4 regions of the Sporanaerobacter sp. genome follow, and region 2 is predicted to be linked to each of the others. Evidence: riboswitches for the same ligand, from Rfam matches in the RefSeq annotation. Region 2 holds a riboswitch; each other region holds the start of a gene.

Region 1 (2,205 bases), 400 kb from region 2:
TCATCAAGCTGGTAGAATTGGATACAAGACCAAAACTTATAAATCAATAATAAAAAATGGCAAGGTAGTTAAAAAGGAATTACTACATTCTGACTATTACAAACCAAGAAAATATATTTATAAAATTGGACCAAAAGTAGAAGAACAAGTTGAGACATCTACAGAAGAGGTTGGAGAATAGATTTTAGTACATTAGAAAAGAAAGAGGGAAGAAAGTTGACAGAAGTAGGAGAACTATATGAGAAAAAAGTGAAATGTCCAGTCTGTGGTGAAGAGTTTAAGACTAGTAAAGTAAGGCTTTCTAAACTTAGATTAGTTAAAAGAGATTCAGATTTTTTGCCCTATTATGAAGGGGAAAATCCTGTACTTTATGGTGTTTTTGTGTGTCCACATTGTGGGTATGCTGCATTGGAAGAAAATTTTAATAAAATAAATTTTCAAGGAAGAGAGACAATTAAAAAAGAGGTTTCATCTAAATGGAAGGAAAGAAGCTTTTCGGGAAAGAGAACTATTGAAGATAGTATTGCTGCGTATAAACTGGCACTATTTTGTGGAGAACTCTTGGAGAATAAAAATTCTGAACTTGGGAATATATGTATTAGATTGGGATGGCTTAATAGATTAAAAGAAGATAAGGATGAAGAGGAGAGATTTTTAAGTTTAGCTAGAGAACTTTTTAGTAATGCTTATTACAATGAACCTTTAAACAATGAATCTATGAATTACTTAACTGTAGCTTATTTGATTGGAGAAATTTCTAGAAGAATTGGGGACAAAGATGAAGCAATAAAGTGGTTCAATACAGTACTCAAGGATCCTGAAATTAAGAACAATATTGCATTGGAAAAAATGGTTAGAGAGCAATGGCAAATAGTTAAGGAAGAATAAATGGTCTTGAATGTTTAAAAGATATTTGATATTATTTTTTGGGAGTTAAATTAAATATTAAATTGGGTGTTTCTAATGAAACTTAAAAGGGAAAGTGGTGAAAATCCACTGCAGCCCCCGCTACTGTGTGTGAGGACGAATCAACAGAAGCCACTGGATTTTCTGGGAAGGCGTTGATAGTAGGAAGATTCACAAGCCAGGAGACCTACCCAAATTTAGAGCCTCGGAGGGAGGGATGTATAGTATTGTATACTTTTTACCCTATTCTTTAGTTACTGAGGACTAGGGTTTTATTTTTGATTAGAAAAAATCACAAAATGGAGGGGAAACTTATGAAGAAAATTAACTCTAAGAAATTGTTAATACTATTTTTAGTTTTGGCAATGGCGTTAACTACTTTTACAGCTTGTGGCAAAACAAATTCAAATGAAAATTCAAAACAAAATGAAGAAGTGGTAACGGAAAAGGGAAATGAAGTTCAATATCCTATGGAAGTGGAAGATCAGTTTGGAAACAAAGTGACAATAGAAAATGAACCTAAAACAATAGTTTCGTTGGCTCCAAGTCATACAGAAATACTTTTTAGTCTTGGATTAGGAGATAAAGTTGTAGGTGTAACTGAATACTGCGATTATCCAGAAGAAGCTAAATCAAAAGAAAAGGTTGGAAGTTTTACTGGAGTAAATATTGAAAGAATAATTGAATTAAATCCTGATATTGTATTTCAATTTGGTCCTGGAGATGAAGAAGTAAATGCAAAAATAAGAGATGCAGGAATTGCTCTTTTATGCTATGAACCAGATTCTATTGATGAAGTCATAAACTTGATTGAGAGTATTGGTAAAATGACTAATACTCAAGATGAGGCTACAAAAGTTGTAAATGATATGAAAGCAAAAAGAGATGAAATTGTAAATAAAGTAAAAGATAAAGAAAAAGTTAAGGTTTTTTATGAAATATGGGATGATCCATTGATGGCAGCAGGCCCTGGTTCTTTCATGGATGAACTTATGACTTTAGCTGGAGGAGAAAACATAGCAGGTGATGCAGAAGGTGAATATCCACAGTTTGATATAGAACAATTAATAGAAAGAAATCCTGATGTTTATTTAGGAGCTAAAGATAGCGAAGAAAAAACTGTTGAATCAATAAAAGAAAGACCAGGATTTGAAAATATAAATGCTGTCAAAAATGATAGAGTGTATTTATTGGATCCAAATATAGTTTCAAGACCTGGACCAAGAATAATAGATGCATTGGAATTGGTTGCAAAATCTATTCATCCAGATGTATTTAAATAAAAAAAGTAGGGATTTT
Region 2 (2,205 bases):
TACACAAAACCATGAGTAAAATCAATATAAATCCTTTATTCATTCCATGTTTTTTTTCGCAACTATCCATAAACAATTCTCCTAACTAGATCATATTTTCCAAATTAGAAATAAATAATTCTTGTATTCTCTCATTTTCTCCTAATCCCGTCATGCATGTTTCAACTTGAAATCCTTCTTTTAAAAGTATACTTTTCCATGAGTTTTCCCCGTCCCCTGCCATATCATTGGTAGCATGATCTCCTGCCACCAACATAAAAGGTTTTAATGTGACCTTATCTATCTTTTCTTCCTTCAAAACCGGGATTATATCTTCAATAGTTTTCTTTCCTTCAACAGTACCAATATAAATTCTTTGGAAACCTTTTTTTCTAAAGCTTTGTTGAAGCATATCATAGTATTTATCACTAATATGATCTGTCCCATGACCCATATAAACCACAGCTTCATCTTCCCTTAAATCCTCAATTTTTAATGCATTTATCACCTTTTCATAATCTCCTTCATCAAACAACAATGGTCTTCCAATACTTATATGAATACTTTTATTTACTTCTTCAAATTCATGAACTTGTCCAATTAATTTTTCAAATTCATGCCCAGGTATTATGTGAAGAGATTGTATATATATTTGTTCAAATCCATCTTTCTTCAACCTATTCAGTGCTTCACTCACATTATCTACTACTATTCCATCTCTATTTTTCAACTTATTTATCACCATTTGAGAAGTAAAAGCCCTTCTCACCTCAAAATCAGAAAACCTACTTCTAATTCTATTTTCCACACCCTCTATACATTTTTTTCTCGTCTTTTCATAAGTTGTACCAAAACTTACAACTAAAATGGCCTTTTTCATCTCATCACCCCAATAAAAATTCCATAGTCTTCAGAAGACTATGGAATTTACTTTTTTTAAACATAACAAAAAGTACAGACTTCCCACCGAAGACTTACTTAAAAAAAGCTATAGGCAGGTCTCCTGGCTTGTGGATCATTCTACTTTCAACGCCTTCCCAGAAAAAATCCAGTGGACTATGTTGATTTCGTACCCACTTACAGTAGCGGGGGCTGCATCGGATTTTCACCGATTTCCCTTTTAAAAAATACCTATACTTTTCTCATATTCACTTTTTCATACATAATGTTATCATAAGAAAAAAAATCTTTCAACGTATATATTTCAAAATGCTTATTTTATACTATTAAAGTATAAGTTAATAATCAAGATTATGTTGACAAAATAGCCCTTCTTGGATATAATGAGAGAAAAAATAGTGATATTTAAGGAGCATACTATGAAAATAACGCAAGAAACTGATTAGCATTGAGAGTAGTAGCTTACCTATCGAAACTAGAATCAGGAACAAAGTTGAGTGCTAATATAATAGCTGAAAAACAAAATATACCATTGAGATTTCTTTTAAAGCTTCTTCAAAAATTGAGAGATGCAGATATAGTAGAATCATTCATGGGAGTTAAGGGCGGCTATGCTCTAAAAAAAGCACCAAGTGAAATAACTTTTAAAGATGTCATAGAGGCCATAGAAGGGCCTATTTACTTAAATCGATGTCTTGAACATCCAGAAGAATGCAACAACAAAGGACCAGAAAAATGCCCTATACATAAAACATTGGAGGAAATCCAAGAAAATTTTAAAAATGATTTAGATTCAGTATCATTTCAAGATATCATAGACAGATGCAAAGAATAGGGGAAAATCCCTATTCTTTGCATTTACTTTTTAAATATATTTCTTTAGAACTTATCCCTTCGATATGCATTTTTTAACTAAATCTTTAAAGTCATAAAGTTTCCTTCTTTTTTTACTCCTCTTGATGTTTGATTCCTATTTCCATCAGGTTCTAAATATTTTTTACAGCCTTTTTATTAAGATACATTTCTTACATATTAGGTATTTAAAATAATCCTTCTTAATTAATATTAGAACTAATGATTTTGACATACTTTTGTTTGGATTTTAACTAACTTTGGCAAAAACCGTTATATACATCATAATTCGTTGTTGGTACTGTATTGCTACTCATAAGCTCTCACAGGTTAATCCATGTATCTTAACACTACATACCTATCAAACTATAAAATGTACAGTAATTCCTAAACAAGAGATTACTGTACATTAAATTTTAGATATATTTTTCTATTACAATAAATTATTTATCATTTAAATTTCTCTAGCCACTT
Region 3 (2,205 bases), 750 kb from region 2:
CCAACTCTTTAGCTGCATTTACAATTCCCTTAGCGATAACATCACATTTCATTATTCCACCAAATATATTGACAAAAATCCCCTTAACTCTAGAATCAGACATTATTATTTTAAATGCATTGGTTACATTTTCTTCTGTTGCTCCTCCTCCAACATCTAAAAAGTTTGCTGGTTCTCCTCCATAGTATTTGATAGTATCCATTGTAGCCATTGCCAATCCTGCTCCATTAACTACACATCCAATATTGCCGTCTAGTGATATATATGAAAGTCCATACTTTGATGCTTCTATCTCTTTTTCATTTTCTTCACTTAAATCCCTATAATTATCTATATCCCTATTTCTATATAAACCATTTTCATCAAAATTCATTTTTGCATCTAAAGCTAACAATTGTTTATCTGCTGTTAGTACCAAAGGATTTATTTCTAGGAGTGTACAGTCTTTATCCACAAAGCATTTATATAAATTCATTACAACTTCTACAAATTGATTTATCAATTCCTGTGGAATATTGATATTAAGACCTATCCTTTTTGTTTGGAATTCTAATACTCCAAGCAATGGATCTATAGATTCTGTAAATATCATATCAGGCTTTTCTTTTGATATTTCTTCAATATCAGTTCCACCTTCTTCAGAAGCTATAAGAGTTATCTTTGACTTTTCTCTATCTAAAACAAAAGCTAAGTAGTATTCTTTAAAAATATCGCAACCTTCTTCAATCAAAACAGCCTTTACTTCCTTTCCTTTAGGCCCAGTTTGAGGTGTCACTAAGATTTTACCTATTAATTCTTTAGAATACTTCTTGACATCATCTATTGAATTTGCTATTTTTATACCTCCAGCCTTTCCCCTACCACCAGCATGAATTTGTGATTTCACTACTGCAATATCAGTACCTATTCTCCAAGCAGCTCTCTCAGCATCTTCTGGATCATAAATAACTCTGCCATTAGGTACAGGTATACAGAAGCTTCTCAATATTTCTTTTGCTTGATACTCATGAATATTCATACTTTTCCCTCCCATTTCTTTTATATAAAATGAAAAACTCAGCAAAAGTTTGCTGAGTTATTACCACGGGATTATAAACATAAAAAAATCTTTCTATTGTTATAGAAAGAGCATTATTAATAATTAGATTAAGCAGACATATTTAATACATATGAATAAATCATATGCTTAACCTATTTTTAATAGCCTCTCCCCATCCTCGTGAGTAATAAACAGCTTTTCCCATTGGCAGGTCTCCTGACTTAAGAATAACAAACCTTAAACCTTCCCATACTTTTAAGTACAGTGGCAAACTTAAGGTTCTATCTATCACAGTGGCGGGACCGTGTCGGAATTTAACCGAACTTCCCTTTTAAACAATCATTAAGATTGTACCAAATGGTCACTATATTAAATTCTAAATAGATACTATCACGAAAAATTACAACTGTCAAATACTAAATTTCTGAAAGTTTCATTGCCTTTTACTACTCCTAAACTATATTATTGATTGTAGCAATATAAATTAAATATTGTTTATTACTATGTTTTAAAATGTGATATAATTTTAGATATATCTTAATTTTTGGAGGGACAAATATGGTAAATTTAAAAGAATTATTCGCCCCGAAGGATCTTACAGAAGGTCCTCCCTGGAAGCGAATTATAGAGTTTGCGATACCTATGCTAATAGGAAATGTTGCCCAACAATTATATAATACTGCTGATTCCATTATTGTAGGCAAATATGTTGGTGACAATGCCCTTGCTGCAGTTGGTAGTGCTTCTCCTATATTAAATCTCTTGCTAGTTCTATTTGTAGGAATTTCTGTAGGAGCTAGTATAATGGTAGCTCAATATTTTGGGGCTAAAGATCGAGAAAAACTATCCCACACTATTGGTGTCTGTTTATCACTGACAGCTATAGCCTCAATAGCAATTATGATTATTGGACCAATTATTGCTCGTCCATTACTTTCACTTCTTAAGACACCAAAATCTATTATAGATTGGTGCACAGACTATTTAACCATTTTTTTTATTGGAATTGCAGGATTTGCTTATTTTAATATATTATCTGGAGTTTTAAGAGGACTTGGGGATTCAATCTCAGCTCTTATTTTTTTACTGATTTCTACTGCTTTAAATGTAGTACTTGATATTATCTTTGTTGCTAAGTTTAATATGGGCGTTCCTGGAGTTGCATT
Region 4 (2,205 bases), 1.1 Mb from region 2:
TGGCTGGGCTTATGACATAGGTTATGGAGGATTAGACCATGTATTGGCACTAGGTGAAGATGTAAATATATTGGTATTTGATACGGAGGTATATTCAAATACTGGAGGGCAAGCTTCTAAATCAACTCCAACAGCTGCAGCGGCTAAATTTGCGGCAGCAGGTAAGAGGACTAAAAAGAAAGATTTAGGAAGAATGGCAATTAACTATGGATATATTTATGTTGCTCAAGTATCTATGGGAGCAAATATGAATCAGGCCTTGAAGGCTATAGTGGAGGCAGAAAGCTACAGGGGACCATCCTTGATAATTTGCTATGCACCTTGTGTAAACCATGGTATAAAGGCAGGAATGGGCAGAACTGTAAATGAAGAAAAAAAGGCTGTTGATTCTGGTTATTGGCATCTTTATAGATATGATCCAAGGCTAGTAGCAGAAGGGAAAAACCCATTTATATTAGATTCAAAAGAGCCTAAGGAATCTTTTAAAGATTTCATAATGGGTGAAGTAAGATATTCTCAAATTGAGCATACTTTTCCTGAGCTTGCAGAAGAGCTTTATGAAAAAGCAGAATTAGATGCAAAAGAAAGATATGAAATCTATAGAAAATTTGATGAAAACAAGTAGCATATAGAACTGCTATTGACTTAAACTATATTTATCTATATACTTAGATTGAAATAAAATTGAATATGTAGATGAAGGTATAGAGAATAATTTCTCTGTTTAAAAGGGAAATAGGTGAAAATCCTATACGGTCCCGCCGCTGTAATGGTGAAGAATTTAAAATACATGCCACTGAGACAATTGGGAAGGCTTTAAATTCTAATGAACCAAAGTCAGAAGACCTGCCTTTATTTATGCACCAAAAACTCTACGGTCGATAGGGGGTGTTTAGAGGGAATTTTTAAAAGAGAAATAGGTGAATTGTGCCTATAGTTAGTTCTTTATATATTTGTGTCTCCTAAACCCATTGAGTTTAGGGGACTTTTATATTATTGGAGGTGGGAAAGTGTCAAAAAAAATAAAAGATTACATTATTATAACTATTGGAATGTTTATGGTAGCAGCTGGATTATATTTTTTTCTAATGCCAGGAAATTTAGCTATAGGTGGTGCCAATGGATTGGCAATTGTTTTAAATCATGTATTTCCATTTTTATCAATAGGGGTTTTTATGATCATTATAAATATAGTATTATTTATAGTTGCTTTTTTGGTTATTGGGACAAGCTTTGGTGTCAAAACTATTTATGCAAGTTTAGGTACTTCTTTTTTAGTACTATTGTTTGAAAAAATAATACCTATACATGCTCCTTTAGTAGAAGATATTATACTTCAACTTTCTTTTGGTATATTTATATCTGCTATTGGTATGGGAATAGTATTCAATCGAAATGCTTCTACTGGAGGTACGGATATTATAGCAAAAATATTGAATAAGTTTTGGGGAATAGATTTAGGAAAAGCAGTACTACTTTCTGATTTTGCTATAACTATAGGAGCGGGTTTTGCATTTGGGCCTGAATTGGGAATGTATTCTTTACTTGGAGTTATAGTAAATGGTCTTGTGATAGATTCGACTATTGAAGGAATAAACTTATCTAAACAGGTAAGCATAGTTAGTGAGCGTAGTGAAGAGATAAAAAAGTATATAATTAAAGATTTGGAAAGAGGAGCAACACTATATTATGCTGAGGGAGCATATACAGGAAATAAAAAACAAGTCCTCGTAACTGTTGTTGATAGAAAAGATTTTATTAGATTGAAAAATTATATAAATGATATAGATAAAAATGCTTTTATAACTGTAAGCAATGTATATGAAGTACTAGGTGATGGCTTTAAAAATATTGGAGATTAAAAAAGATATAGATGTAAATTTCAATGAAAAATAGGAGTGGAAATTTCTCACCCCTATTTTTCATTTTCATCCACCCATTCTTTAGCTCTTATGACTCCTGTTAAGGTTGGAATAGGAACTCTTGATTGGGGTTTTAGTCCTTTTATATCATAATATGCAGCAGTTTTTTGATTTTCTATAGGGATAGACATATTTCTTTCCTTAAAATTATTTATTCTTATATTTTTTTTCAAGTTATCCCTCCTCATACATAGTATTTGCAAATTTTAAAAAATAATGCTTAACTTTTTAAAATGCAGGAATAACTCCACCATCATACTTTTCTTCAATAAATTTTTTAACT

The links. A riboswitch is a leader RNA that binds a small molecule or an ion and turns the genes downstream of it on or off. The one in region 2 is predicted to bind cobalamin.
Region 1: it holds a riboswitch for cobalamin, as region 2 does, so the genes downstream of both, ACFWUA_RS08070 (ABC transporter substrate-binding protein) here and ACFWUA_RS06050 (sirohydrochlorin cobaltochelatase) in region 2, are expected to answer to the same signal.
Region 3: it holds a riboswitch for cobalamin, as region 2 does, so the genes downstream of both, sucC (ADP-forming succinate--CoA ligase subunit beta) here and ACFWUA_RS06050 (sirohydrochlorin cobaltochelatase) in region 2, are expected to answer to the same signal.
Region 4: it holds a riboswitch for cobalamin, as region 2 does, so the genes downstream of both, ACFWUA_RS00520 (YitT family protein) here and ACFWUA_RS06050 (sirohydrochlorin cobaltochelatase) in region 2, are expected to answer to the same signal.

Annotation. Positions count from the first base shown of each region.
Region 1 is NZ_CP181252.1:1,641,054-1,643,258, forward strand. It holds gene ACFWUA_RS08060 (VanW family protein) at 1-181, shown strand, start outside; gene ACFWUA_RS08065 (DUF2225 domain-containing protein) at 217-888, shown strand; cobalamin riboswitch at 936-1,116, shown strand; gene ACFWUA_RS08070 (ABC transporter substrate-binding protein) at 1,221-2,189, shown strand.
Region 2 is NZ_CP181252.1:1,244,520-1,246,724, reverse strand. It holds gene ACFWUA_RS06055 (FecCD family ABC transporter permease) at 1-70, opposite strand, end outside; gene ACFWUA_RS06050 (sirohydrochlorin cobaltochelatase) at 86-859, opposite strand; cobalamin riboswitch at 955-1,129, opposite strand; gene ACFWUA_RS06045 (RrF2 family transcriptional regulator) at 1,328-1,714, shown strand; gene nhaC (Na+/H+ antiporter NhaC) at 2,186-2,205, opposite strand, start outside.
Region 3 is NZ_CP181252.1:495,114-497,318, forward strand. It holds gene sucC (ADP-forming succinate--CoA ligase subunit beta) at 1-1,018, opposite strand, end outside; cobalamin riboswitch at 1,228-1,412, opposite strand; gene ACFWUA_RS02400 (MATE family efflux transporter) at 1,598-2,205, shown strand, end outside.
Region 4 is NZ_CP181252.1:89,843-92,047, reverse strand. It holds gene nifJ (pyruvate:ferredoxin (flavodoxin) oxidoreductase) at 1-625, shown strand, start outside; cobalamin riboswitch at 684-869, shown strand; gene ACFWUA_RS00520 (YitT family protein) at 1,011-1,862, shown strand; gene ACFWUA_RS00515 (CDIF630_02480 family spore surface protein) at 1,916-2,095, opposite strand; gene ACFWUA_RS00510 (MetQ/NlpA family ABC transporter substrate-binding protein) at 2,151-2,205, opposite strand, start outside.